3 regions of the Corynebacterium fournieri genome follow, and region 1 is predicted to be linked to each of the others. Evidence: predicted binding sites of a transcription regulator. Region 1 holds the regulator's gene; each other region holds the start of a gene.
The links. The regulator LexA, encoded in region 1, represses DNA repair genes until DNA is damaged. The targets are predictions, from matches to a motif close to CGAACANNTGTTCG.

Region 2: CFOUR_RS07510 (HNH endonuclease signature motif containing protein) is a predicted target of LexA. The motif match lies at 3,801-3,814, and genes of this name have one in related genera.
Region 3: CFOUR_RS09355 (DUF222 domain-containing protein) is a predicted target of LexA. The motif match lies at 2,873-2,886, and genes of this name have one in related genera.

The regions. Positions count from the first base shown of each region.
Region 1 is NZ_CP047210.1:1,373,012-1,382,658, reverse strand. Features, by position in the region: gene dapF (diaminopimelate epimerase) at 1-77, shown strand, start outside; gene CFOUR_RS06710 (hypothetical protein) at 101-616, opposite strand; gene CFOUR_RS06705 (hypothetical protein) at 635-1,384, opposite strand; gene hflX (GTPase HflX) at 1,479-3,014, shown strand; gene nagB (glucosamine-6-phosphate deaminase) at 3,011-3,736, opposite strand; gene CFOUR_RS06690 (uracil-xanthine permease family protein) at 3,849-5,165, shown strand; gene CFOUR_RS06685 (HPr family phosphocarrier protein) at 5,240-5,509, opposite strand; gene CFOUR_RS06680 (DeoR/GlpR family DNA-binding transcription regulator) at 5,611-6,399, opposite strand; gene lexA (transcriptional repressor LexA) at 6,484-7,164, opposite strand; gene nrdR (transcriptional regulator NrdR) at 7,809-8,267, shown strand; gene hrpA (ATP-dependent RNA helicase HrpA) at 8,294-9,647, opposite strand, start outside.
Region 2 is NZ_CP047210.1:1,550,828-1,560,474, forward strand. Features, by position in the region: gene CFOUR_RS07495 (WKL family lipoprotein) at 1-81, opposite strand, end outside; gene CFOUR_RS07500 (asparaginase) at 156-1,049, shown strand; gene CFOUR_RS07505 (DNA polymerase IV) at 1,038-2,420, opposite strand; gene CFOUR_RS07510 (HNH endonuclease signature motif containing protein) at 2,464-3,759, opposite strand; gene ileS (isoleucine--tRNA ligase) at 4,056-7,232, opposite strand; gene CFOUR_RS07520 (DivIVA domain-containing protein) at 7,478-8,449, opposite strand; gene CFOUR_RS07525 (YggT family protein) at 8,576-8,887, opposite strand; gene CFOUR_RS07530 (cell division protein SepF) at 8,906-9,442, opposite strand; gene CFOUR_RS07535 (YggS family pyridoxal phosphate-dependent enzyme) at 9,482-9,647, opposite strand, start outside.
Region 3 is NZ_CP047210.1:1,929,353-1,938,999, reverse strand. Features, by position in the region: gene CFOUR_RS09360 (S9 family peptidase) at 1-1,328, shown strand, start outside; gene CFOUR_RS09355 (DUF222 domain-containing protein) at 1,325-2,800, opposite strand; gene CFOUR_RS09350 (DUF2334 domain-containing protein) at 2,941-3,615, shown strand; gene CFOUR_RS09345 (metal ABC transporter permease) at 3,612-4,418, opposite strand; gene CFOUR_RS09340 (metal ABC transporter ATP-binding protein) at 4,427-5,098, opposite strand; gene CFOUR_RS09335 (metal ABC transporter solute-binding protein, Zn/Mn family) at 5,110-6,099, opposite strand; gene CFOUR_RS09330 (ExeM/NucH family extracellular endonuclease) at 6,186-9,647, opposite strand, start outside.

The DNA.
Region 1 (9,647 bases):
TCCTGCAGGACGGTCAGGCGCAGATGACTGGGCCGTCGAACATCGTCTTCCGCGGGGAGCTCGCCGACGAGCTGTAAACGCCGAACCGGTAGCGCAGCGCTTACGCCGGGCCGATTTCCTTCGCGGCCCGGCGTGCGTCGTCCCAGGCCTCCTGTAGCTCGAAGGCACGCTCGTCGGCGACGGTGAGGATGCGCTCTAGTTGTGCCTTGTCGGTGGATGCGGACTCCAGGTAGCCGTCGATGCGCTCCAAGAAGCGCCGGGCGGATGACGCGCGGAGTAGAAACTCGTTGACCTGTGGCACCGAATTATCTGGGTTCGCCAGGGCGGGGTAGTGCAAGGTGCGGTCCGCGATGTCGGATGCGTTCGCGCCGTGCTTTAGCTGCTCGTAGGCGTCGAGCACCTCGGCGATGTCGTCGCGGGCGTATTGCAGCGACGAGCGGATTGCCACAGTCTCCGGGTTGGTCTGCAGCCGCCGGGCGAACAAGAACGCGCCGATCACCAGCAGCACGGAAAGCAGCAGGCCGGGCAACTTCAGCGTGAGCACGAGCAGCACACAGGCAGCAAGCACCAGCGCTCCGAGGAGCGCTCGGGAAAGATCCTTGTCCGGTGAGCTCATGGTGCACCTCTTACACGGCTAGTGTCCGCCGCACCCGCAGGACCCGCCGCAGCCGCAGCCGCCGTTGGACGGGGTGGGGATAGAACCGGCCATCACGGCGGTACCCGCAAGCACCGAGTCGCGCGCAGGCAGGTCGCCGTCGGGCAGGCACACGTCGAACGGGAAGGCCGCGTCGACGGAGACGTGGATGAAGCGCTGGCCAGTCAGCGCGGAGGTGCGGTACTCCGCTTCCAGCACGCGGGCGGAAAACTCCGCGCTGGCGTCCGGGGTCGTCGCGCTGGCGTTCGCTACTGCGTCCGCACCCGGGGAAGAAATGGTGCCCACGACCTCGCCCGGGTGGAGGGCGAGGTAGGCGTCGGTGGACTCGTAGCGCTCCACAGCCAGGCCGAGTGCTGTCACTGCGAGCTCCTGCCACTCCAACGCCGAGTCGTCCACAAGCAAAGGCTCCTGCGCCAGATTCACAGTCAGCGTCGCCATGGAGTTGCCCCGCGGGTCGATGATGTCGGCGAGCGCGACCACGTCGCTGAGCGGCGTGATGTGCGCGTAGGTGCGGGTGACCGACTCAAAGCCGGCGAAGGTTGCGAACGGCTCGACGGCGAGGATGTTCAGTTGCGCGCCTGACGGGTCCGTGTACTGGATCAGCTGGCCCCCACGTACCTCGCCTACCACGGCGAGACGGTCCGTGGCGATGGCGGCTTCCACTGCGTCTTGCCACTTGTCAAAGTTGAAACCGAGTGCGGAAAGATCAGTGCTCACTGCTGTGCTCATGGGTGTCGATTCTAGACCGTGGCGCAAAAGGGAGCCCAAACCATGGCGCAAGCCGGGAAGAATTCTAGGCTTGCCCGTGTTCTTTGGGGTAGATATGACTGTGATAGATACACAAGACAGGAAAGATCGCTTTTTGCTTGACGACGAATTGACGCCCGAGCAGCGTGCCCACGAGGAGCTGCTGCAGCAGGCGTTTCGCCACAACGAGCCGCAACCCGGCGCGGAACCGACGGTCGGCGCGATGGACTTGGCGGAGCGTAACTCTTTTCGCTCCGTTACTGGAGCCACCGAGCTGCGTTCAGAGGACTCTGCCGGCGAATACGAGGTGGAGTACCGCAAGCTGCGCCTCGAGCAGGTGCTCCTCGTCGGTGCCTGGACCGAGGGAACGGTCGGCGAAATTGAGGCGAGCATGTGGGAACTCGCCGCGCTGGCGAAGACCGCTGGCGCGCAGGTGCTGGACATGCTCTACCAAAAGCGCGACAAGCCGGATCCAGGCACGTACATCGGCTCGGGCAAGGTGGCGGAGCTGCGCGAGATTGCGCAGGCCACGAGTGCGGACACCGTAATCTTCGACGGCGAACTCTCGCCGTCGCAGATGATCGCGCTGGAGGAGGCGTTGAAGATCAAGGTGATCGACCGCACCATGCTCATCCTGGACATCTTTGCTCAGCACGCGAAGAGCAAGGAGGGCAAAGCCCAGGTCAGTTTGGCCCAGATGGAATACCTGTACAGCCGCACCCGCGGTTGGGGCGGCAACCTGTCGCGCCAGGCAGGTGGCCGCGCTGGCTCCAACGGCGGCGTGGGCCTGCGCGGTCCTGGCGAGACCCGTATTGAGGCGGATCGTCGCCGTCTGCGCACCGAGATGGCCAAGCTGCGCCACCAGTTGCGCGACATGACCACCGCACGCGAGGTCAAACGTGCACAGCGACAGCGCTCCACCATCCCGAAGATCGCTATTGCCGGCTACACCAACGCCGGCAAGTCCTCGCTGATCAACGCGATGACGGGGGCGGGTGTGCTGGTGGAAGACGCGTTGTTTGCCACCCTGGACCCCTCCACGCGGCGGGCGAAGTTGGCCGACGGGCGCAACGTGGTGTTCACCGACACGGTCGGTTTCGTGCGCCACCTGCCCACGCAGTTGGTGGAGGCGTTCAAGTCGACGCTGGAAGAAGTCGCCGGCGCAGACCTCGTGCTCCACGTGGTGGACGGCTCCGACCCGTTTCCCTTGAAGCAGATTGAAGCCGTCAACGAGGTGCTGGCGGAAGTCACCCGCGATTCGGGCGAGGAGATGCCGCCGGAGATCGTGGTGGTGAACAAGATCGACGAGGCTGATGCCCTCGTGCTAGCGGAGCTGCGGCACGCTTTTGAAAAGACCGGCCGCACGGCGGTGTTTGTCTCCGCCCGCACCGGTGAAGGCATTGAGGAGTTAGAGGGACGCATTGAGCAGCACCTCAACTCCATCGAAGCGCACGTGACCATGGTCGTGCCCTACACCCGCGGCGACGTGGTCAGCCGCGTCCACGATGAGGGCACTGTGCGCAACGAGGAGTACGAGGAAGCGGGCACGCGTATCGACGTCCGCCTCCCGCGCGTGCTGGCCGAGCAGTACGCAGAATTCGTGGTGAGCTAGCGCTCAAGCTTCGACGCCGCGTCTTCGTCGAGGATGATGGTGGCTCGCGGGTGGTTTTGCAGCACCGATGCCGGGCACCCCGGAGTCACCGGGCCCTCCACGAGCGCCTTGACCGCTTCGGCTTTGTGTGCGCCGGTGGCGATGAGCACGATGGTGTGCGCCTCCATGATCGTGCCCACCCCCTGGGTCAGAGCTGTGCGCGGCACTTGGTCCTCGTTGTCGAAAAAGCGGGCGTTGTCGGCAACGGTGGTGGGGTGCAGGTCGATCTGGCGCGTGCGTGAATCCAGCGGACTCGGCGGCTCGTTGAAGGCGATGTGGCCGTTGGCGCCCACTCCGAGAATCTGCACATCCACCCCGCCAGCCGCATGGATACGCTCCTCGTAGCTTCGGGCCTCCGCCTCCGGATCCTCCGCTAGGCCGTTGAGTGAGTGGACCTTTTCGTCGTCGATATCGATATGGCGGGTGAACTCGCGACGAATGGTGGCGTAGTAGGACTGCTCGTCCGTGCGCTCCAGTCCCACATACTCGTCGAGGAGGAACGCGTCGCACTCGGCAAAGCTCAGGTCCTCTTCGCGGTGGCGGCGCGCCAGCTCCATGTAAAGCGGGTTCGGCGTCGAGCCCGTGGCCAGGCCAAGGGTTGCACCCCTGCGCACGAACGGTTCAATAAGGTCGGCGGCGGCGACGCCGACCTTTTCAGCTGTGGGGCGCACAATGATATCCATGCAGCTCAAGATAGCAAGGCTGCGTTGAGCGTCAGGCCGGTCATCCCCTTCAATCCGGCAGCCGCCACCCCCGCGGCGGGAGAATTGCTCTTTGGGGCGATAATGGTGCTTTGTGACGCATAAATTTGGTTGGTCCCTGCATGGAGATGGGCGCACAGTGCGCCCCGGGGCGGTTGTCGCCCCGGACGAGCGGTTGAGCTGGCCGCGCACCATCGGCATCGGCATGCAACACGTCGTGGCTATGTTCGGCGCGACGCTGCTCGTACCTACACTCACCGGTTTCCCGGTCAACACCACGCTGCTGTTTTCCGGCGTGGGCACCATTATTTTCCTGCTGCTGACGCGCAACAAGGTGCCGAGCTACCTCGGATCCTCCTTCGCCTTCATCGCTCCGCTGACGGCGTCGCAGCAGTACGGGGTGGGAGCCCAGCTCGGCGGCGTGCTGCTGACCGGCGTTGCACTTATTCTCGTGGGCGTTGTGGTCGAATGGGCGGGCAAACGCGTCATCGACGCTGTGATGCCGCCGGTGGTAACCGGCGCCATCGTGGCGCTGATCGGTTTCAACCTGGCCCCGACGGCGGTTTCCAATGTGGAAACGCAGCCGTGGGTGGCCGGGGTGACGCTGCTGACGGTCGTGGTGGTGACAGTGGCCACCAGGGGCATGCTGTCGCGCCTGTCAATCCTGATCGGAGTGCTGGTGGGCTGGATGTTCGCCGCGTGTACAGGCGGGCTCGGCGAGGATGCGATGCAGACCATCGCCGACGCGCCGTGGGTGGGCCTGCCGCAGTTCCACCGGCACGAATTCCACCTCTCTGCGGTGCTGGTGACGCTGCCGGTGCTGGTCGTGCTGATCGCCGAAAACGTCGGCCACGTCAAGGCTGTATCCGAGATGACCGGCCGCAACCTCGACGACATGCAGGGACGCGCGCTGATCGGCGACGGCATCGCCACCACGCTCGCAGGCGGCTTCGGCGGATCCGGTACCACCACCTACGCAGAAAACATCGGTGTGATGGCGGCGACGAAGGTGTACTCGACCGCCGCGTACTGGGTCGCCGCCGCGTTCGCAATCGTGCTGGCGTTCATCCCGAAGTTCGGCGCGGTCATCTTCACCATCCCCGCCGGCGTGCTCGGCGGCGCATGTCTCGTGCTCTACGGCCTGATCGGCATGTTGGGCGTGCGCATCTGGCAGGACAACAAGGTCGACTTCACGGATCCAGTCAACCTCACCGCCGCTGCAGTGGCGCTCATCGTCGGTATCGGCAACCTCACTTTCGACCTTGGTGCGGTCACGCTTGAGGGCATCGCGCTGGGATCCGTGGGCATCATCGTGATCTACCCGCTCATGCGTTTGGCGTACAACACCTTCGGCGAAGGGCGCTACCGCTCCGGCTTCGACACTTCCAAGCCGTCGACGTTTTCGCAGTAGGCAAAGCGGCACCATGCAAAGCAAAACGCCCGGACCGTCGTCCGGGCGTGAGCTCGTCGTCAAGCGGAAGCTGGCTACTCTTCGTCCAGGTTCTGCTCAATGAGCGCTGCAATCTTTTCCACAGCGTCGGCGTTTTCGGAAGTGACGGTCACTTCATCGCCGTGCTCGGCGCCCATGGCCATAATCATCAGCGACGAAGCAGCATCCGTCTCGTCATCGTCATCGCCGCCCACGAGGGTGAGCAGGATTTCGTCGTCGTATTCTCCGGCAGCATCGGCGATGACGGTAGCGGGGCGAGCGTGCAGCCCGACAGTGGAACCGACCTTGACGGTCTTGGAAGCCATACGGGGTCCTTTCTGATTTTCTGTTGCAGTACTTTGTACCGAGTGTAGGACCGTTCACGGCCGCGCCGCCACAACGGCCGTCTAGGACTGAGCCGCGGGGCTTACTGCGCGCCTGCGAGGACCACTTCAATACCGTGGGAGCGAAGTTCGTCGAGAAATGTCGGGGGAGCCTCGCTGTCCGTGACCACCACATCAATCTCGCTCAAGGGTGCAAAGCTGACGACGTAGTCATTGCCCAACTTGGTGGAATCGCACAACACAACCACCTTGTGGGCGTTCGTGACCATCGCGGCTTTGACTGCCGCCTCTTGCGCATCAGCCGTGGACAGGCCGTGCTGTATGGACAGGGCGTTGGTGCCGACGAACGCGACATCGGCTCGCAGAAGTGCGAGGGTGCGCAGTGCCGTGCTGCCCACTACCGCCTGGCTGATTGGGCGGACCGTTCCCCCGAGCAGCTGCACATCGTGGAGGCCGGAGACGCTGAGGTCCAAGGCAGTGGGAATTGAATTGGTCACCACCGAATACTCGCGATCGGCACTGGTTTCGGCGATGCGCTGACCGAGCATGCCAATGGAAGATCCGGAATCGAGAAAGATCGTGCTGCTCGGGCTTTCCGGAATGAACTGGAGGGCGCATTCCGCGATTGCGGCCTTCGCTGACGACGAGGCACGCTGCCGAGCATCCAAAGGCAGCTCGGTGCTGCGGTAGGACTGGCTGGCAACCGCGCCACCGTGTACGCGGTGGACGACGCCTTCGTCGTGCAGAGCTGACAGATCGCGGCGAATCGTCTCTGCCGTCACGTCGAAGCGCTCCGCCAGCTCGGTGACGTTGACGCGGCCTTCCACAGCGGTCAGCGACGCAATCTGGCGTCTGCGCTCTTCGGCGTACATAGATTCTCCTGCGCGTATATTCGGGACCTTGTCCCTATGCGTAAAGCTGCTGGTGAGGCGCTCGCGTGTGCGAACGCGCACTGCTTACAGCGTACGGAACACCGAGATGACGCGACCCATGATCTCCGCTTCGTCGCCCTTGATCGGCTCAAACGCCTCATTGTGGGGGAGCAGCCAGACACCGGAGGAATCGCGGTGGAACTCCTTCACCGTTGCCTCTCCGTCGAGCAACGCCGCAACAAACTCGCCCTCCTCGGCGTTCGGCTGCGAGCGCACCACAACCCAATCGCCGTCCAGGATGCCGGCTTCGCGCATGGATTCGCCGACGACTTTCAGCATGAAGAAATCGCCGTCGCCGAGCAGCTCTTCCGGCAAGGGGTAGTAGTTATCCACGTTCTCCTCGGCGAGGATGGGAGCGCCTGCGGCGATCTGGCCGACCACCGGCACGTAGCGAGCGTTCGAGGAATCTTCCGGCTTCTCCTCCTGCGGCTTGCGCTTCTTGCGGCCGTGCTCCGGCAACTGGCGCAAGTCCACTGCGCGCGGCTTGTTCGGGTCGCGCCGCAAAAAGCCCTTCTTCTCCAGCTCCTTGAGCTGGTACGCAACGGAGGAGGTGGATTGCAGTCCGGCGGCATCTCCGATCTCGCGGATGCTCGGCGGGTAGCCCCGCAGCACGACAGCGTCCTGGATGACCTGCAAAATGCGGCGCTGGCGGTCGGAGAGCGAGTTGTAGTCGGGCGTGCCCTGGTCGGCCTTCTTTCGTGCCATGTTTGCTCCTAGTGCTCGGCGAGTGGTCTCTGCGCAAACAACCTACCAGATAGGGCACTCATGTTCGATGATTTCCTGTGTGGGCTGGACACGGGGCTACCGCTTTGCTATAAATCGAACACGTCAGCGTATTCGAACACATGAACGTTAGAACATTCGAGCGTGTCGGCGCCGAACGTAAGGTGTGCCGCAGAACGAAAGGAGACGGTAATGGCCGTTGCAATCAACCCAGCACAGAATGCATTTCACTTTGGCAGCACCGCGCCGTCTGTGGTGCCTCCCGCGGAGGTTTGGGACGTTGAGTCGACTCAGCCGCGCCGGACTGGCGGCGGATCAGTTCGAACGATTTCCGCGACTCATCGAAAGTACGATCGTTCGGACCGGGAGGAGGCAATCGCGGGGTCGGGTGACGTCAGCGCGTTCGAAACCCGACGCGAGCGGAGAGATACGTTGCTGTTGGGGGCGGGTATGACCGCTGCGCTGCTCATTGGTTCCGCATTCGGCGGGGTTTTCGCGGGAGCAGGTGACGGCCAGGTGGCGACCAGCGGACACGCTGCCCAAAACGCTGCGATGACGTCGGCGCGTTAGGCGGGGCGTAGACTCGGGGCAAGGCCACACCGTTTAGACAACCGGGGGAGTACGCAGTGTTTTGTCCCTTTTGCCACAACGAGCAATCTCGCGTCACTGATTCCCGCTTAGTCGAGGCTGGATCCGCCATTCGCAGGCGGCGGGAATGCACGGAATGCGGGGGCCGGTTCACCACGGTAGAAAAGGCCGTGCTGACTGTTGTGAAGCGAAACGGCGTGAGCGAGCCTTTCGACCGCGACAAGCTGATCGTCGGTGTGCGCAGGGCGTGCCAGGGAAGGGATGTCTCCGACGACGCACTCAAACGCCTCGCCCAGGAGGTGGAGGAAACGGTTCGGGCGCAGGGAAGCTCGCAGGTGCCGGCAAACGAAATCGGCCTGGCGGTGCTCGAGCCCTTGCGTGCACTCGACGAGGTTGCCTACCTGCGATTCGCCTCCGTGTACAAGTCGTTCGAAAGTGCCGACGACTTCGAATCGGAAATTCGCCTCATGCGGCGCCGAGACCGCGAGGACTTCTAGGGCGGCGCCTCTGCGGTCTCGCAGCGTTACCGCAACGCGTCGATCTTCTTCTCGATGCGCCGCTGGCTCACCGGCTTCGGTGTGCCCAATCGCTGTGCGAACAAGCTCACCCGCAGCTCTTCGATGAGCCACAAGATGTCCTTATACGCTTTCGTTTTCGTTCGGCCCGCGGGGAGGGACTTCATCCGCTGCGCCAAATAGCGCTTGACCGCATCGATCACGGACTGCCTGTCGGCATCCCGGTCCGGGTCCAGCCGCATATCCTCCAGGCGGATCCGCATGGCTTCGATGTAGCGCGGCAGGTGCTGTAGATGGCCGATACCGTGCACGGTCACAGCATGTTTAGGCAGGAAAAACGCGAGCTGCGAGTTCATGTCGTCAATGGCTGGGCCTTCCCAATGCAGCAATTCCGAAGCCATGTTGGCGTAATCCGCCAGCGCCGGAGCGAGCGTGACTACTACTCGCCGTACCGCGCCAGCGACCTGCGGCCGGATCTCTGCAACCAGCGCCTCAAACTCCTCAGGCGAGCGCACCGGCCCGCCGCTGGAGAGCATCACATCGCGGATGACGGCCACTCGGGCATCTTCCACCAGACCCTCGGCGCCGCCGTGCGGGTAGCGGTCCACGGCCACCTTTTGACGCAGTGGCAGCCCCTTCGTCATCTGGGTGGGGTTGACGGTGATCTCGCGCAACAGCAGCGTCAGTGTCGCGGTGATCATGGAGGCGTCTGCGGCGGCCTTCGTCGGATGCACCGTGACCTTCACACCGTCCTTCGTGGCTTCCAGTGCCGGGAAGGCGTCGACGTCGTTGCCGTCGATCGTGGTGGTGACGGTTTCCGGCACAGCGCCCAAAGAGTCTGCGGTCCACTTCGCTACAGCTTCAGACTCGGAGGTGCGCCCCGCCTTGGACACCGAAGACTTGATCTTGCCCGCTTGCCGGCGTTTTAAGGCGTCGAGGTCTTTGTCGTGGTCGACGACCTTGCCGCGCCTGTCGATCGCCGCGAACGTCACCTTCAGGTGCGCGGGCAGGGCAGCTGGGTTGAAGTCGGAGCCATTGATGCCGCGTCCGCCGATCGAGCGCAGTGCGTCTGCCAAGACGTCGCCGAAGGGCTCCTGCCGCAACTGCTGCTCACTCGCGCCGTCCGCGGCCTTTCGGTTTTGTATCAGCTCGAGCGCGCGTTCCGCGAAGTCCGGTGCGGGCACCACGGTTTTGCGCAGTGCCTTGGGCAGGGTCCGGATGTATTCGGCAGCCAGTTCTGAGCGCAGCCCCGGCACGAGCCAGTCAAAGCCGTGCGGGCTGAGGTTCGCCAACAGCGGGACGGGTACGTCGACGGTCACGCCGTCGAAAGGATCGCCCGGCTCGAACTTGTAGCGCAGCGCG
Region 2 (9,647 bases), 180 kb from region 1:
GTCCGAGTCTTCGGAGCAAGCCGTCATGCTCAGTGCGAGGCCGACAACAGCGGCGGCTGCGGCAAGTTTCGGTGCTTTCACGTGTTCTCCTTGCGTAGCGTAAATCTCTTGCTTCACGTTACTGCACACCCGCAACCTTCTGGCACTCTGTGTGCATGAACGTGTTAGTGATCTCAACCGGCGGCACGATCGCCTCCACCGCAGACGCCCGTGGCGCACTCGTGCCCACGCTCACCGGCGAGGAGCTCGTCGCCGGTTGCGGCACCACACGAAAGGTGCGCGCGGTGGACGTGGCACACCTCGATTCATCCTCCATGGGCTTGGCGGAGGTGGACATGCTTCGACGCACCGTACGCAAGTCGCTTTTCGACGAAGACGTCACCGGCATCGTCATCACCCACGGCACCGACTCCATGGCGGAGACCGCCCTCGCCTTGGACCTCGTCCACACCGATGCCCGCCCCGTTGTCCTCACCGGAGCGATGCACTCCGCCGATCACCCCCGCCCCGACGGCCCGGCGAACCTGCGCGGCGCCATCGAGACGGCAGCTACCCAGCGCGGCACTGGCGTGCTCGTCCACTTCGCGGGCGGAACATTCCCGGCGCGAGGGTTGATGAAGACGCAGACCACGGCGAACGACGCCTTCACCCTGTCCAGCCCCTCCCCGCTGCCGCGCCCGATGGCGGTCGCCCCCGCCCCGCTCGACGGGCTGAACATCCCCATCGTGCGCGCGTGGGCAGGCGCGGACAGCTCCCTCATCGAGGCACTTGGGCCTGTCGACGGGCTCATCCTGGAAGCCCTCGGCTCAGGCAATGTGTCCGCGGCGATGGGCGAAGCCGTAGCCAAATTGCTGCGCCGTGGGATACCTGTGGTCGTCGCCACGTCCGTGCCGTACGGCGAGGTCTCTTTCGCCTACGGCGGCGCCGGCGGCGGCTCCACCCTCGGAGCACTCGGCGCGCTGCCTGCGGGCTACCTCAGCGCCGGGCAAGCCCGCATCGCCTTAGCTACTGCGCTGGCGACTGGGGTGAACCCCCGCTCACTCCTGTGAGAACCAGTCCTCCCACGCGAGTGAATCCAGCGGGTCCGCGGGCTGCAATTGCGCATCGTCTGCGCGCAGGCTCTTAATCCGCCCGGGCCCGGTCGCGCGCGTTTCAAAGCGCACCGTCACCCAGCCTTTTCCCGACCCCTGGACCCAGCCGTGGCCATAGTCTGGATGGTAGACGTCCTGGGTGGCCCGCCACCCGGCGCGCGGGACCTCGACCTCGTGCGTTACTTGGGTGTCAAAGTCCGATTCGTGGTCACTCACGCCTGTTTCATAGTCAGTGATCACCGGCGCCGGTTTGACAATCGCCTGGTCAAGCTCCGGAAACAGCACCCCTTGCAGTGTGTCCTCCAGCCCCGAGTACGACACCCCCACAAGACGGATCGGACCTACCTCATCCGGGTATCGCACAATGCGAAAAGCGGTGGCCAACAGCGTGTCGGCGTCGTCTGTTGCATACGGCAGCGTCGCCGAGCGCGACTCGATGCGAAAATCCGCCATCCGCAGCTTCACCGTCACGGTGCGCGCGCCGCGGCCGTCTTTGAGCAACCGGCGGTGCGATTCGGCTGCCGCGCGCTCCAGCGCCGCATCCACCTCCGGCGGCGTGGTCAGATCTTGCGGATACGTGTGTTCCGAGGAGATCTGCTTCGATTCGGCACGCGGTGCCACGGGGCGCTCATCTACTCCGCGCGCCAACCACCACAGCTGCCTGCCCACTGCGCCCCCGATGGCGATGTCCAGCTCTTTCTCGCTCAAGTTGGCTAGATCACCGATGGTCTCAATTCCCGCGGCCAGCAGCTTGGATTCCGTTACCGGCCCCACACCCCACAACTCACTCACCGGCATGGGGTGCAAGATTTCCAGCTGTTTGTCGTGCGGGATGACAAAGACTCCGTCCGGTTTCGCGCGCCCCGAGCCGATCTTCGCGTACTGCTTGCCCGGCCCCGCCCCAATGGAGCTGGGCAACCCGGTCTCGTCTTTGATTGCCGCGCGCAGCTCGTTCGCCCACTGCTCCACCTCCTCGGGGCTCGCCCCGGCCAGCTCCGCGGGCTCCATAAACGCCTCGTCGATGGAAAGTTGCTCGACCACGTCGACGTGCTTGCCGATAACCTCGAACACCCTCCGCGACGCCGCGACGTACACCGGCCGGCGCGGCGCGACCAGAACCGCCTTGCTGCCCACCAACCGCGCCGCTCTGTGCGTGGGCATCGCCGAACGTGCACCGTATTTGCGCGCTTCATAACTCGCCCCGGCTACTACGCCGCGTCCAGTCACCCCGGCGACGAGGACAGGACGGCCTCGAAGCGTTGGCCGGGTGAGCTGCTCGCACGATGCGAAGAACGCATCCATGTCGATGTGAAGCACCCAGCGGTTCATGTCCCCCACTGTGCACGACAAAACCTGCCGAGCACCAATTGCCTCAATCATCGAATGCGAACTCTTGCCTGTTGCTTCGCCGGCGGGGCAACCCCCGCCCGCGGGAGACGTAGCGGGCACCATTGTTGAAGGTAAAGACGATATCGTCGCCCAGGTGCTCAATTCGGACCACACCTTGGCTGACCCTCGAGTGGCAGCTGGAGCACAACGGGATGAGGTTATCCACATTCGTTTCGCCACCGTGGTCCCATTCCCTGATGTGGTGCATCTCGATGAAACGTCTGTGCGCGCATCCCGGCATCGCGCACTGGTACCCCCAAACTGCGAGCAGCGCCTGCACTTGCCCATCAGTGGCGAAGCGTTGCGCACGTCCCACACTCAGGGTCAGCCCCCTCGAAGTCAGGCGGTGCAGACGCACGACAGCATTGGCAAGGTAGCTGCGCACCACCTCGGAGCGGGCAGATTGGTTTTCTGCCATCCAACAGCCCCCGGCCTGATTGACCATCAGATTCACCTGCACGCCGGGGCAGCGAAGAGCGCTGATCGGATGTGACCGGACCATGGAGATCATGGCCACGAACGCATCGTACAAATCTTGCTTTTGCGGAGGCCCGTAGCGCGACTGCGGCCCCAGGATGTCTTTGATCGATATGCCAGTGCGTTTACGCGGCGCGCGAGTCTGCTCGGCCGGGACGGCATCTTCAGCGTGAGCTGCGTCGATAAGCTGCTGCACTTTCTCCGGGTCCTGCAGGTCTTCGGGCTCGACATCGTCGAACCCGAAAAGAGAAAGCTGTGCAATCTTCAACGCCGTCAGCAGCTGTTGCCCCGTCACCGGCGGAAGCAGCGCTTCGACGCGTAGCATGCCGTCCTGCCGCTCCCGGGTGGTCAGGTACGGTTCCGTCGGCTCCTCTTCCTCCGGCCCTGCACCAGCGAGCACCAGCTTCAACTCTGCAAACGAGAGCGTCAGGGCGAGGTGTACGACGTCAGCCTCGTTTTCCTCTGTCAAATACCGGAGCAGATACCGCACCGTGGAGTACGACATCACGCCAGATTCAAACGCGCTGAACAGCTGCGGAAACTGCCTCAGCCCCCGGGCAACGCGCACGTACTCAAACGCTGTAGGTTCCGGCAGGTTCAGCTCCCGGCACAGCCACGCTGCTGTCGACCGCTCCCCCACCTGCTGCGCAAGCTCCAGTTCATCGAATTGCGCAATCGCTTCGAGCATCCGCGCTCGGTGATGGTTCGCCGACAAGTAGTTGCACTTTATTTGGTCCTCGAGCACCTCCGCCGATCGCCCGTCCGTTCCGCCCTCTACCTGTTCGTCCACTGCCAATGTCATGGTCTCGCCCCTCACTCATGTACATTGCCACCTTTATAGCCCGATCATATGTTCGAGTCAACGGTACAAAGAAAAATGCTCACTGAAGTGGACACTGTGGGACGAAGAACCCACGTTCTAATTCGAACGCAGTATCTGTTTACTATGCCGCTGCATAGTAAACCGTCTCTCCCCCCAACCACCCCGCCAGACGCGGGCTCCGGGGTCGAGCACAGCCGTAAAAACTATGCCGCTGCATAATGGCCTCCCAACAAGGAACCACTATGCAGCGGCATAGTCGGTGAAGAACTTTCGCGTTAGTTGTTCTTGCGCACGGTGGCGGTCACGCAGTCGATCACGTCGTGGCCCTCGACGGGCTCGGTGACCACCTCGAAGGAGGTTGCCAGGGTCTCGGCGGCGATGTGCTCGGCGTGAGTGCGGGCCCACTCCTCCTTATCTGCCGGCACCGCGAGTACAACCGCGATGCGGTCGGAGACCTCCAGGCCTTCGCGCTTGCGCGCGTCCTGCAGGCCACGGATCACATCGGCTGCCCAACCCTCTGCCTCGAGCTCCTCGGTCACCTCGGTGTCCAGTACGACCAGGCCGACGGTGCCATCGGCGTCCACGCGCGCGGTGCTGTCCGGGTTTTCCGCCACCAACCGCTCGGTGTACAGCTCCGGGGTGAGCACGATGTCGCCGTCGACCACCACGTCGTCGCCGCGGCGCTCGTAGTTGCCGGCCTTGACGTTCTTGATCGCGCGCTGCACGTCCTTGCCCAACTGGGGGCCGGCCACCTTGGCGTTGACCACGACTTCGAAGGATCCGGCGGAATCGACGTCGTCAGTCAGCTCGACATCCTTCACGTTCACCTCGTCGCGGATGGTGGAGCGGAACGGCTCCAGCAACGCGGCGTCCGGCAGCGCGACGGTGAGCTTCGGCAGCGGCAAGCGGTTGCGCAGCTTGTTCGCCTTGCGCACCGACGACGCAGCGGAGCACACCGCGCGGGTCGCGTCCATCGCAGCCACGAGCTCGGCGTCGGCCGGCAAGTTGGAGGCCTGCGGGTAGTCGGTCAGGTGCACCGAACGCCCGCCGGTCAGCCCGCGCCAGACCACCTCGGCAACGTACGGCAGCAGCGGAGCCACCGCGCGGGAGACGATCTCGAGCACCGTGTACAGGGTGTTGAACGCCTCCGGGTGCTCCTCCTGGCCCGCCCAGAAACGATCGCGGGAGCGTCGCACGTACCAGTTGGTCAGAGTGTCGGCGTAGCGGCGCACCTCGTCGCAGGCGTCGGCGATGCGGGTGTCGTCCAACGCCTCACCCAAAGCGGCAACCAGGTCGTGCGTCTTGGCCAGGATGTAGCGGTCGAGCACGTTGTCGGACTCGGTGGACCAGACAGCTTCCTCGGAGGAGTACAGCTGCAGGAAGGTGTACGCGTTCCAGATGGGCAGAAGCGCCTGGCGCACACCCTCGCGGATGCCCTGCTCGGTGACGATCAGGTTACCGCCGCGCAGGATCGGCGACGACATGAGGAACCAACGCATCGCATCGGAGCCGTCGCGGTCGAAGACCTCCATCACGTTCGGGTAGTTGCCCTTGGACTTGGACATCTTCTGCCCGTCGGAACCCAACACGATGCCGTGCGCGACCACCTTCTTGTACGCCACGCGGTCGAACAACGCGGTCGACAGCACGTGCTGCACGTAGAACCAGCCGCGGGTCTGGCCGGAGTACTCCACGATGAAGTCCGCCGGCTGGCGGGTATCAAACTCCTCGCGGCTTTCAAACGGGTAGTGGTACTGCGCAAACGGCATAGAACCGGACTCGAACCAGCAGTCCAGCACGTCCGGCACGCGGCGCATCATGGACTTGCCGGTCGGATCGTCCGGGTTGGGTCGCACCAGGTCGTCGATGTGCGGGCGGTGCAGCGACTCGGGTCGGCGCCCAAAGTCGCGCTCCAGTTCCTCGAGCGAGCCGTAGACATCCACGCGCGGGTACTCCGGGTTGTCCGAGACCCACGCCGGCACCGGCGATCCCCAGTAGCGGGTACGCGAGATGTTCCAATCGCGGGCGCCTTCGAGCCACTTGCCAAACTGTCCGTCGCGGATGTGCGAGGGGATCCACTCGATCTCCTGGTTCAGCTCCACCATGCGGTCGCGGATGTCCGTGACCTTGACAAACCAGGCCGGCAGCGCCATGTAGATCAGCGGCTCGCCTGAGCGCCAGGAGTGCGGGTAGGAGTGCACGATGGTCTGATCGCGCACGACGCGGCCCTTCGCGCGCAGGTCGCGGATGATGTCGCGGTTCGCGTCGAAGACGAGCTTGCCCTCGTACTCCGGCACGAGCGAGGTGAACTTGCCGTCGGCGTCGACCGGGATGGCTAGGTCGATGCCGTACTTCTGGCAGGTGAGCATATCGTCCTCACCGAAGGCGGGTGCCTGGTGGACGACGCCGGTGCCGTCCTCGGTGGTGACGTAGTCCGCGTTGAGGATCATGAACGCGTTGTCGTGGTCGCGGAAGTAGTCGAAGACCGGCTCGTACTCCAGGCCCTCGAGCTGCGCGCCAGTGTAGGTGGCAACGACCTCGAAGTCGCCGAGTTCCTTGCCGTAGGCGCCCAGCAGGCTCGAAGCGAGCAGCAGCTGCTTATCGACGAAGCCTTCGGCCCCATCCGCCCCGACCTTGACCAACGAGTACTCCACCTCGGGGTGAACGGCCAGCGCCAGGTTGGACGGGAGGGTCCACGGGGTGGTCGTCCAGGCAATGGCGGCGGCGTCGTGAAGCTCAGGGTGCTCGGCCCACGTCGTCTCGGCCGCGAAGCCGGCGCGCGCGCCGGTCAGCGGCAGCGTGACGGTGACGGTGGGGTCCTGGCGGTCGCGGTAGGAATCGTCCAGGCGGGTCTCCTGGTTGGACAGCGGGGTGTGCTCGGCCCAGGAGTATGGCAGGACGCGGAAGCCCTGGTAGATCAGGCCCTTGTCGTAGAGCTCCTTGAATGCCCACATGACGGACTCCATGTACTCCGGGTCCATCGTCTTGTAGCCGTTTTCAAAGTCCACCCAGCGCGCCTGGCGGGTGACATAGTCTTCCCACTCGCCCGCGTAGTGCATGACGGACTTGGCGCAGTACTCGTTGAACTTTTCCAGGCCCATGTCCTCGATCTGGGCCTTGTCGGTGATGCCGAGCTGCTTCTCGGCCTCCAGCTCCGCCGGCAGGCCGTGGCAGTCCCAGCCGAACACGCGCGGGACGTGGAAGCCGCTCATCGTACGGAAGCGCGGAACGATGTCTTTGACGTAGCCGGTGAGCAGGTGGCCGTAGTGCGGCATGCCGTTAGCGAACGGGGGGCCGTCGTTGAACACGTACTCCTCGCAGCCCTCGCGCTGCTCCAGGGATGCCTTGAACGTTTCGTCGGCGTTCCAATAATCCAGCACGACGCGTTCCATGTCCGGGAACCGGTCGCTGCCGCCCGTCATATCAACTTTGGGGTAGACGTTACCAACCATGGAATCACTCCTTCAGCCGTGCAGGGACGCATTGCTGCGCGGTACCACCCTGCTTGGAGCGCTAAAGCGCGCTCCCACTTCGTTGCGGTGAAGGAAGTGTCGTCTTCCGTGTGCGACGTCCGGGTCTAATAAGCCAATTGCCGTTCTTCCGGAAACGCTCCCCGGTGATGGCCGGATCGACGCGTGTTACGAGTAACGCCCAGCATCGTACAACGATGCCGGGCGTTTTGGCTAGAGCGAGAAGGCTACTTCTCGTTCGGCGCGGTGGTAGAGCGGGACTCCAGCTCCTCCAGCTGGGACTCCAGCAGCGTCTTCAGACGCGTGCGGTATTCGCGCTCGAAGGTGCGCAGCTCAGCGATGCGGTTCTCCAGCGCGGTCTGCTGCTGCTTCACCGTGTTCATGATCTCGGTGTGCTTGCGCTCAGCGTCAGCCTTGAGCTTGTTGGCCTGCTCCTCAGCCTGGCGGATCTGCGCCTCGGCGCGGGAGTTCGCCTCGCTGGTGGTCTCCTCCGCCTTCTTCTGGGCGTCGGTCACGAGCTGCCTGGAGCGGGTCTCCGCCTCCTGCAGCTGGGTGCGGGTGCGGGTCTGGGCGTCCTCGAGCTGCTTCTTGGACTTGCTCTCGGCCTCGGCGATCTCGCGCTCTGCAGCAGCGCGAGCGTCAGCCAGCATGGAGGAAGCCTCCGCCTGAGCGTCGCTGGTCAGACGGTCCGCCATCTCCTGCGCCAGGCCGAGCACCTTCGCCGCCTGGACGTGGGTGTCTGCGGAGCTCTCACCGTTGGACGGCTGGGACTGGGACACGGCAGCAGCCGGTGCGGTGGCCTGCTTCTGAGCCTTGGCGGACTCCTCCGCCTGCTTGCGGGCCTTGGCCGCCTCGTCCTTGGCGGAGCGTGCCTCGGCCTCAGCCTTTTCCTGGGCCTGCTTCGCGGAACGCAGCTGAGCGTCGAAGTCCGCGCGCAGCTTCTGCTCCACCTCGCGGCGGATTGCAGCTTCGTCGACCTCGTTGGCCTCGTTCGAGCGGATTACCGGTGCTGCAACGGCAGCGCCCGTGCCGCCCTCCTCGAGGCGGGAGCGCAGCTCGTCGTTCTCATCCTGCAGCTGCGCAAGAGTGTCCTCCACGAGGTCGAGGAACTGATCCACCTCGTCCTCGTTGTAGCCTCGCTTGCCAATCGGCGGCTTGCTGAAAGCGACATTGTGCACGTCTGCTGGTGTCAGCGGCATTTGCGTTCCCTTCGATAATCGTGTGAGTACTCGCTCGCGCGAAGCATTATCTGCTGAATTGTAACGGTTTCGCTCGACGAGTGTAGCCCAGCCTAGCCAGAAAGCTGGGTTCAAGCTCAAGTAAAGCTAACGGAGCGCCGGATTAATCATCGTCGCACCGATGAGCATTTGGACGAGCATCAGCACAAAAAACAGGACGATGACGCTCACATCCAGCCCGACCCCGCTGCCGCCGAGACGCAGCGGCGGAATCAGCTTGCGCAGCGCGTTGACCGGCGGATCCGTGGCCCGGAAGATGGGCTCGGCCACCATGATGAACCAGTGCGGCGGGTCGAACTGCTTGGAAAACGACTGCACCATCTCAATGATGATGCGCACGATCACCAGCAGCGAGTAAAGCCCCACCAGGGCGTAAAGAATTGCTCCAAAAAGTGCCACGCGACAACACCCTAGCGGCTAGCGCAGACCGGCAGCGCGCTTGAGGTCTTCCTTCTGCAGGTTCGCGTTCTCCGGCACGATGGCGAATACGCGCTTGCGGGTCTCAGAGTCGCGCGAGAGGTTGTGCATGCCGCCGCGCAGGGCGAAGCACAGGCCCGCGGCGAAGTCCACGATGCGCTTCGCGTCGGCGGTGTCCAGGTCGGTCAGGTCCATGACGACCGCGTCGCCGTCGCGGAAGGGCTCGCCGATCTCCTTGGCGTCGTTGTAGTTGCGCGGCGCGGCGGTAACGATGTGCGTGGTGGAGCGGTAGCTCGGACGCACGCTTTCGCGGCCGTAATCGCGGCGCTCGGTGTGGATGGGGCGCTCGACGCGCGACGGACGCTCGGGGCGCTCCGTACGATCTGCACGGTCCGCACGGTCGTAGGCGGTGGAGCCGGCGGCTGCGGCGCCGGCCGCGGCTGCGCCGTACTGCGGGTCGTCGTAGTAGGCATCGTCCTCGCCGTGGTCGACGGGGCCGAGGCCAAAAAAGTCTTTAGCGCTGTCGAAAAAGGACATGCGGGTGGCTCCTTTGATGGGGGTGATTCGCGGTGGATTTTAGCGTACGGGGCGGGGCCCGAGGAGGGCTGTTCCGACACGCACGATATCGGAGCCGCAGGCGATGGCGTCGGCGAAATCACCGCTCATACCTGCGGAAAGTCTCAAGCTTCGGTTGAGCTCTGCCCCATACGAGTCCGTCATTTCGCGTGCTGCTGCAAACACC
Region 3 (9,647 bases), 560 kb from region 1:
AGTACCGCGTGGTGCCGCTGGCAGAGCCCACCCGCGAACCGCAGGTGATGTGGGAGCGCGAGGCCGGGCTGGAATACAGCGTCAACCTTGCGGTCGTCGGCGGCGAAGAGCAGTGGGTGGTCACGCACAACGCCCACGGGCCGAACTTCTGCTTGGCGACGGTTCCTGTCGGCACCTACCCGCCCCTGAAGCAACTCGACGTGCTGGTGGAGCATTCTGACACAGTGCGCATCGAGGGGGTGGACACCTACCGCGATTTCGCTTTCATGGCGTACCGGCGCGGCGGCATCTCCCGCCTCGCGGTCGCGCCGCTGGGCGAGCGCTTCGGCGAGTTCACCGAGCTGGAGTTCTCGGAGGAGCTCTACACCGTCGGCCTCGGCGGCAATCCCGAGTGGGATGCGCCGGTCGTGCGCGTGGTCTACTCCTCCTACACCCAACCCACGCAGGTGCTGGACTACGAGGTAGCAACCGGTGAGATGACCCTGCTGAAGGAGCAGGAGGTCGAGGGCGGCTACGACGCGGCCGAGTATGAGGCGTTCCGTGTGTGGGCCACTGCCCCGGACGGTGAGCAGGTGCCGGTTTCGGTGGTGCGCCGCAAGGACGCGCAAATGCCTGCGCCAGCGCTGTTGTACGGCTACGGCTCCTACGAGGCATCCATGGATCCCGGGTTCTCCGTGGCGCGGTTGAGCTTGCTTGACCGCGGCATGGTGTGGGCGTGCGCGCATGTTCGCGGCGGCGGCGAGATGGGCCGCGGGTGGTACGACAACGGCAAGATGCTGCACAAGACGAACACGTTCACCGACTTTGTGGCGTGCGCGGACCGCATTGTGGAGCTCGGGCTGACCACCCATGAGCAGTTGGTCGCAGAGGGCGGTTCCGCCGGTGGCCTGCTGATGGGCGCGGTGGCGAACATGGCGCCGGAGAAGTTTGCCGGTATCCAAGCGATTGTGCCGTTTGTGGACCCGTTGACGTCCATTTTGAAGCCGGAGCTGCCGTTGACGGTCGGGGAGTGGGAGGAATGGGGCGACCCGTACCACGACCCGCAGGTGTACGACTACATGGCCAAGTACGCCCCTTACGAGAATGTCACGGCGCAGAAGTATCCGGACATTTTGGCAGTGACGAGCTTGAACGACACGCGCGTGCTGTACGTCGAGCCCGCAAAGTGGGTGGCGAAGTTGCGCGAGGTGGCGACCGGCGGCGAGATCTTGCTGAAAACTGAGATGTCCGCGGGGCATGGCGGCGTGTCCGGCCGCTACGCGAGGTGGAAGCAGACGGCGTTCGAGTACGCGTGGACGCTGGTGAAATCCGGCGCGGTAGAGGCCTAGCCGTCCGGGTCGAATAGTGCGGGGTCCTGCGGCCGGTTGCGGTCGCCGCCGTGGCGTGAGCGCGCCTTGTGCGCGACCCTTTGGCCGGGGGAGTTCCTGTACTGGTAGGTACTGGTGTGCCGCGGCGGGTCCCCGTTTGCGGGGTAGTAGTGCACGTCCCCGTTGGCGGGGTCGCGGTCGAAGTACCCCTTGTTTCCTGCCCCGTCTTTGTGGTCGTTGTTGCACATGTGGTGCTCGCGGCACAGCAGCACGAGGTTTTCGATGCTTGTGAGGCCGCCGCTGAGGTAGGACTCGAGGTGGTGGGCCTCAAGCTCCACACCGGGTTTGGTGCAGCCGTTCCAGGCGCACACGCTCTGCATGGCAAGCAGCACCATTTTTTGTTCCACAGATGCGAGTCGGGTGCGGCCGAGCGACAGGGGAACACCCGTGGCCGAGTCGAGCTGGAGGACGAAGCTGTCCCCGGCGAGACCCAGACGCACGACGTCTAAGGGGGTGAGCGAGACCGAGGTGTTGGTGGTGAACTCGGTGTATTCGTCCGCGCCCATGAGGTCCTCGAGCGTGAGGGTGAGCACTACCGTGCCCGCGCCTCCACGGGCCTTGGCCGTAGCGTCGCCGTAGCGGTCCAGCACGTTCATCAGCTGGTCGAACCGGCGCTGGTGTTTCAGGCGCTTGTCCCGATCCGCGGCGTCGTCGCCCTCCATGTTGGAGCCGCGGTGGTCGCCGGCGGCGAGGCAGGCCTCCAGCTTCGCGCGCGAGGCCGCATCGAGGTAGACCTTGGCGTGGGAGCCACCGTCTGCGTCCGGCTCGCCGAGCCAGATGCCGCGCTTTTTCCACGCGGCGAGGGGGTCTTTCTTCCCGTTGTAGTCGCGTCCTCGTTTGTTGGCGCGCTTGACCAGGTCGCGCACGAATTTCCGGAGCTCTTCGGCGGTGTGTTGTTCGGCTGCTTCCAGCGCTTGGGCGAGGAGCTCTTCGTATCCGGGGTCGGCGTGCTCGTTGAGGTGTTTGAGCTCGTTGGTGATGATGCGCTTCTTTTCAGCGTTTGCCTGTTGCGCCGCCTTGCGTGCGCGTTCCTGGGCCTCGCGTGCTGCTTTGCGGCGCGCTTGCGCTTCCCGCTCCTTGCACTCCCGTTCGGCTTCATCTTCGCTGTCGTCCGGCTGCGGTACTTCGGGTTCGCCGAAGAGACGCTTTCCCTGCTCCAGCAGCGAAAACGCTTCACGCCGTGAAAGGCCCAGGCTGCGGGTGAGGTATTCGACAGGGTGGTTTGCTCCGACGAGAGCGCCGGCGCCGTCGCGGTCGCACAGGAACGCGAATGCGGTGTCCGCGTTGGACAGCAGCGGCAGGCAGGCATGGAGGCGCTCCATGGGGATGTGGGTGGATGCGAAGTGGAGCGAGTCCGGATCCTGCATGACCTCGGCCAGGCTTCGGAGCCCGGCGACGATTTGGTTGACCGCCTGGTCAAGTGTCGCACTCATGTGGAGCACCTCCCTTCTTTTTCATACACCTCCGGACAATAGAACCCGCTCCGACACGAGCCGCTACAAAATAGAACGCATGTGCGAACAGGTGAAACTTCACCCGGCACGCCCCTGCGCTCTGTGCGATAATTTCCCTCATGCCAGGGCGCGTGCTTGTTTCAATCTCCTCGATCTTCGACGCGACGCTGGGGGACGTCACAGCCATGGTGCGCCAACTCGATCGCGAGGGGCTTCCGGTGTCCCTGCTGGTCGCCCCGCACATCGACAAGAAGTGGCACCTGGCGAAGGACGAAGGTACCCGCGCCTGGCTCACCGATCAGGCCGGTCAGCGCGCGCTGATGCTCAACGGTTTCGACCAGCCGGTGCAGGGTCGCCGCAGCGAGTTTGCGAGCCTGGGCGCCCATGAAGCCCGGTTGCGGCTGAAAGGGGCGACCCGCCAGATGTCGGCGCTGGGGTTCGAGCTGGACATGTTCGCGCCCCCGCGGTGGCGCATGTCGGACGGCACGCTCGAAGTGTTGGATGAGTTCGGCTTCACCGTCGCCGCGTCGACCAAGGGCATCTACCGCTTGAGCAAGGGTGAGTTTGCGCAGGCCCGCAACCTCTCTGTGGGTGAGGGCTACGGTGCGGCGAAATGGTGGCGCCGCAACGTGATCAAGGCAGCGCAGCGCGGTGCGGAGAAGGGCAACACGATCCGCTTGTCCGTCTCCGGGCGCGAGCTGGGGCAGAAGAAGGTGCGCCGGGACTTTCTCGCCGCGGCGGCCGCGGCGGTGGAGGCAGGGGCAACGCCGACGGACTACCGGGAGTACCGCTAGCCGCGCACCCGGCCAATTATCCGGCACACCAGGTAGATCCCGAACGAGAGAAAGGCGACGAACACGCTCACCGGCAGTCCCGGGGCGAGGGATAACACCATGCCGCCTACCGCGGCGACCTCCGCGAACACGATGGACAGCACCACGGCGAGTCGGGGGTTCGCCGTCACCTGCGCCGCGGCCGCACCCGGGGTGATCAAAAGCGACATCACCAGTAGCGCGCCGACGATCTGCACGGACTGGGCTGAGGCAATACCTACGAGCACCGCGAACACCAGCGCCATGCTGCGCACCGGCACCCCGCACGCGGCGGCCATCACCGGGTCCGCGGAGGAAAACAGCAGTGGCCGCCACAAAACCAGCACCGCGCTGGCTACGAGCACGGTTGTGCCTGCCAGCAGCGCGACGTTTTGCGCGGACACACCCACGATCTGCCCTGTCAGCAGTGACAGTGCCCGGTTGGAATTGCCCGGATAGAGGTGAATGAACAGCACGGACAGCGCCATGCCAAAGCTCATGGCCACACCCACGGCGGAGTCTTGCTGTCCTTTCAACCCCAGCGCCGCCAGCACGAGTGCGGCGACCACGGCCCCGGCCACCGCGCCGAAGCCGACGTTGAGCCCGAACAACAGGGCGGCGGAGGCGCCCATGAGCGCGAGTTCCGAGGTTGCGTGGACGGAAAAGGACATTTGGCGCAGCACGATCAGTGGCGCCATCACGCCGGACAGGATGCCGAGCAGCGCGCACGCTACCAGCGTCGTCTGCACGAAGCCTTGGCTGAGCAGGTACGACGTGTCTGCCATAAATGTGCTCACAGGACCACCATCCGCCCGTCTACTTCGACTACGTCCACACGTGTGCCGTAGAGCTCGCTGAGCACCTCAGAGCGCATCACTTCGTGCACTGGGCCCACCACGTGCCCCTCCGGGCCGAGGTAGAGCACCCGGTCAACCACCGCGAGCACCGGGTTGATCGAGTGCGTCACGCACACCACCGCAGCCGGGTGCTCGTGCAAGCGCTGCACGGTATCGCGCGCTCGGGCGGGGTCGAGGGAGAGCAGGGGCTCGTCGCAAAGCAAAAGCTCAGGCGACTGCGCGAAGGCCTGTGCCTGGCGGATCAGCTGCTGCTGGCCGCCGGAGAGTACCCCCACGCGGCGCTCGGAAAACGGTTGTGCGCCCACGGCAGCGAGTTGCTTGTCGACGTCCTCCGGTCTCGCCCCCTTTCCCATCGCCAACGCAACGAGGTCGCGGCCCCGCACTGGCAAATCTTTCGGGAACATGTGCTGCTGCGGAATGAACCCGATCGGTCCGTGGACTTTCGCCGTGCCGGAGGTGAGCTTGCGCGTGCCCATCAGCGTGCCGAGCAGGGTGGATTTGCCCACCCCGTTCGGGCCGAGAATAGCGATGAACTCGCCGGGCTCGACGGTGAGGTTGAGGTCGCTCCAAAGGGGTGCGACGGCGGCGCCGCGAAGCTCAGCGATCAAATTGACGTGTCCTAGTGCTCGTGGGTGTCCTCGTGGCCGTGCTCACTCGGCTCGGTGTGGGCCGCGATGTCTGCGATCTGGTCCACGATCTGCTCGAAGTAGTCCAGGAAGTCCTGGCCGGCCGGGGGAGTCTCCCGGATTTCAACAATGGGAACATTATGCGCCTTCGCCGCATCCGCCAACCGCTGCGTTGCGCTGTTGGTGCTTTGGGGGTTGACAAAGAGCATGTCCAGCTCGCCGTTTTCAATCTGCTCCAAGAACGCGGCGACCGCAGCCGCCGACGGCTCCTGGCGGTTCAAGCTGGCCTTGACGTACTCCTCCGGCGTGATGTCGTGAATCTCGGTACCCCACACCAGTCCCGCCGCAATCGTCTCAGTCATGCCGATGTGAACGTGCGGCACCGCGCCGAGCTTGTCTTCGATAGCGCTGATTCGCTTATCGACGCCTTCGGCACTGCCCCCAGTCTTTTCCGCAACATCGTCGGCCACCTGGCGCACCTTCGCCGGCGCGAACCAGGCGTGCTCGAGCTCGTCGAGCGAGTTCGGCAGGTGAGCGTGCTCGTGGCTGTGCTCATGGTCGTGCTCACCGTGCTCGTGGGCGTGGCTGTGTTCCTCCGCCTCTTCAGCGTCGATCAACGGGATGGCGTGGATGATGCGGTCCTGCTCCGCGACGGTGTACAGCGCCGCGTCGTACGCACCACCGTTGGCTACGACCGTGTCGGCGTCTGTGACGCGCGCAAGGTCCTTGGCGCTGGGCTCGTAGTGGTGCGGGTCCACGGCATCGCCAGTGATGATCGCGTCCACGTCTTCGCCCGTGACCGCGGAGGCCACGTCCGCCCACACGCCCGTGGTGGCGATGATCTTGGCAGCATCGGCGCTGACCGTGGCCTCCGTGTTCTCCGCATTTTCTGCAGTCTCGGAAGAGCAGGCGGTCAACGATGCGCCGACCAGAGTCGTTGCCGCAATTGCGGCGATAGGGGTGAAGTGAAAACGATTTCGCATAAGGGATATAAAACCATTACCGGAAACTGTTTTCAATGTGTGAAGCCCCGCCTCGGATGTCTGAGACGGGGCTGCGCAGGTGGGGGTTACTTGGACGAACCGCCCTCAGAGGAGCACACGCTCGCCAGGGTTGCGATGGCTGCGAGGGCCAGTGCGACTCCGGCCGCGCCGCCCGCTACCTCAGCGGGGACCGGCAGCTGGGTAGCAACCTTGTCGATCTGCTCCTTCGCCGGAGCCAGCGCCGGGATGTCCATGGTCGCGGCCAGGCCAAGCGGCACCAGGGCTAGCAGCGGCAGGGCCATGAGGCCCGCAGCCGGCAGGCAGCGGTCGCTGACGCTGGAGCCCTCGCCGGCCGGCGCGTTGGCGCCGTCTGCGCCCTTCTCGCCGTCCTTGCCCGGCTTGCCGTCTTGGCCATCCTTGCCGTCAGCGCCCACGACACGGCCCAGGTTCTGGGTCTCGCCGTCGGTGTAGGTGGCAATCAGCTCGCCGTCCTCGTTGACCTCCAGGTTCGCGATGCCGCGGCCGTTCTCGCCGTCGGTTGCGTCACCGGTGACCTTGCCCAGGTCCACAGTCTCGCCGTCGGAGTAGGTGACCATCAGGTGGCCTTCGTCGTTGACCTCAAAGGCCTTCACGCCACGGCCGTTCTTGCCGTCGACGCCGTTCTTGCCTGCGGCGCCGGTGTCGCCCTTGTCGCCCTTCGGGCCTTGCTCGCCGTCCTTGCCGTCAACGCCGTTCTTGCCGTCGACGCCGTTCTTGCCTGCGGCGCCGGTGTCGCCCTTGTCGCCCTTCGGGCCTTGCTCGCCGTCCTTGCCGTCAACGCCGTTCTTGCCGTCAACGCCGTTCTTGCCGTCGACGCCGTTCTTGCCTGCGGCGCCGGTGTCGCCCTTGTCGCCCTTCGGGCCCTGCTCGCCGTCCTTGCCGTCAACGCCGTTCTTGCCGTCGATACCGTTCTTGCCTGCGGCGCCGGTGTCGCCCTTGTCGCCCTTGTCGCCCTTCGGGCCCTGCTCGCCGTCCTTGCCGGCGGCGCCGGTGTCACCCTTGTCGCCCTTGTCGCCCTTCGGGCCCTGCTCGCCGTCCTTGCCGGCGGCGCCGTCTTTGCCGTCAACGCCGTTCTTGCCGTCCTTGCCGGCGGCGCCGGTGTCACCCTTGTCGCCCTTGTCGCCCTTGTCGCCCTTGTCGCCCTTGTCGCCCTTCGGGCCCTGCTCGCCGTCTTTGCCGGCGGCGCCGTTCTTGCCGTCCTTGCCTGCGGCGCCGTCTTTGCCGTCCTTGCCGTCCTTGCCGTCTTGGCCGTCGGCCCCCTTGACCTCGCCGAGGTTTTCAGTGTCACCGTTGTCGTAGGTGACGACGAGTTCACCAGCGTCGTTGATTTCTGCCTTAACGATGTAGCGCGGCTTCTCCTCTTCAGCCTTCGGCTTCACGTTCACGACGACCTTTACGTGGTCCACGGATTCGTCCGGGTAGGTGACGGTGATCTCACCTTCCTGGGCGTCGCCAACGGTGTCGGTCTTCGTAGGCTTGGTCCACTCGAACTTCGTGCCTTCCGGCAGCTGGTCGGCGTCCTTCACCGTGGTCTTTGCGTCTGGTAGAGCATCGCCTTGGGTGACTGTGACGGCCTCACTTGCCTCCGGAGCGAACTTGTCGGCGTCCTTCTCCTGCGACGTGGTGGCGAATCCGACCTTCACAGGGTCGTGGTCGGAGGAGCGGAACGGGTTGCCGTAGCCGTAAAGCCGATCTGCGCCCTCGCCGAAGAAGTCCTGGACGTTGTAGTTACGTCGCGAGTATTCGAAAGCCGCCGACTCATCGCCGTTGATGTTCCAAACAACAGAGTCCTGCACCAACTCCATCGCCGCTGCATTTGCGAGCACGTGGTCGAGGGTGCCCAACTGGCCGCCGAACTGGTACGACGCCTGGTCGAAATCCTTCTCAGATTCGACAATGTTGAAGCCACCGTTGACCAGTGCGGTAATTGCGTCTTCCTTGGTGTACGCGTTGAAGTCGCCAACGAGGAAGGTTGGAAGATCGGCCCACTGGGACTGGGAACCGAGGTGCTTGAGCAGCGCCTCGGACTGTGCATTGCGCAGGTTGGCATTGTTGCCCTGGCCGTCACCGGTGTCTTTGTCGTCCTTCGCCACCGAGCCCTTGGACTTGTAGTGGTTGACCACTGCGACGAAGTTCTTGTCCTGATCGTTGCCAACGGTGTCGAACTCCTGCGCCAGCGGCTGGCGTGCAGTGCCGGTGAATGCGTCGTCGTCGAAGATAATCGACTCGCCAACCGGCTTTACCTTTGCAGGCTGGTAGATGAAGCCGACGCGGATGACATCCTCGTCTGAGCCAAGCTTCTGCGGGGACTTGACCAGATCCCACTTACCCGGCTCCTTTGCATTGAGGGCATCCACCAGGTTCTGCAGGGCTTCATCGCGCCGTTTAACGTCGCCGGACACGGAGGCGGTGTTCTCAATCTCGGACAGGCCCAGAACATTCGCATCCAGCTTGTTAATGGCGGTGACGATTTTGGCCTGCTGGTCCTGGAAAGCATCCTGCGAGAAAGCACCGCGCACCGTGCACTTGTTCGCTGCAACCGGGGCGCCGTAAATGTCGTTGAACGCCTTACAGCCAGAGACGTCCTTGCCGAGCGTGGAGAAGTAGTTCAGGACATTGAAGAAGCCGATCGAGTAGTCGCCGGCGACGTTGTCGATGTCGTCGTACGCGCCAGCGCGCGAGTCTTCCCAGGAGATGGGCAGTTCTTCCTCTGCATTCTTGCCGGTGATCGGCTGCAGCGGCTGGAAACGCCACTGGTCGAAGGAGTAGTCGACCACAACGTCAGTCTGGAACTGCACCTGGTCACCGGTGCGGATGGACTTGATGCCCTTATCCGAGGTGACGAGGTACGGCAGCGGCGTGTTCTTGTCGGTGCGGAAGTAGTTGGCGGTGCGGCCGTCGTCCAGGTAGACAACCTCAGCGTCCTGCTCCGCCTGCAGCTGGTTCGCCGGCGCGCCGGGAGCAACCACGTCGGTCGGGGTGCGGTGCGCGCGGGTGCCCGGTGCCAGGCCCAGGTCGCCGGTGTTGTTCAGGGTGTAGTTGTTGGTCACCGTGTACGGACCCTTCGGGCGCACCAGCATGCCCTCGTACGGCTCGCGGGCCTCATCGCCGGAGGGGAGGGTGTCGATCTCCACGGCCTTCGGGGCCGCAAGTGCTTCCGTGAGTCTCTCAATGGCGGATGCGGTGATCTGCGTCTGGCTGTAGTACTCGCTCACTTTGCCGCTCACGCGGATCGAATCGCCGCGCATCGGGTAATCGGTGCGCGTACCCATGTAGATGAAGATGCCGTCGGACGCGTCGCCCGGCTTCTTCACGGTGCCGGTGCCGGCGGCCTGCAGGAAGAAGCCCTTCTTGCCTCCCTCGTCATACACCGCCGTGACGACGCCTTCGGTGGTTACCGTCTGGCCCTCCAACGGCGAAGTTGCGCCGGTGCCCTGGATGTCGGCGATCGGGGTAGTTGCATCGGGCTGCGGCTGTTCGGGCTGGGGGGTGCCCGGCTGCTCGGTCGG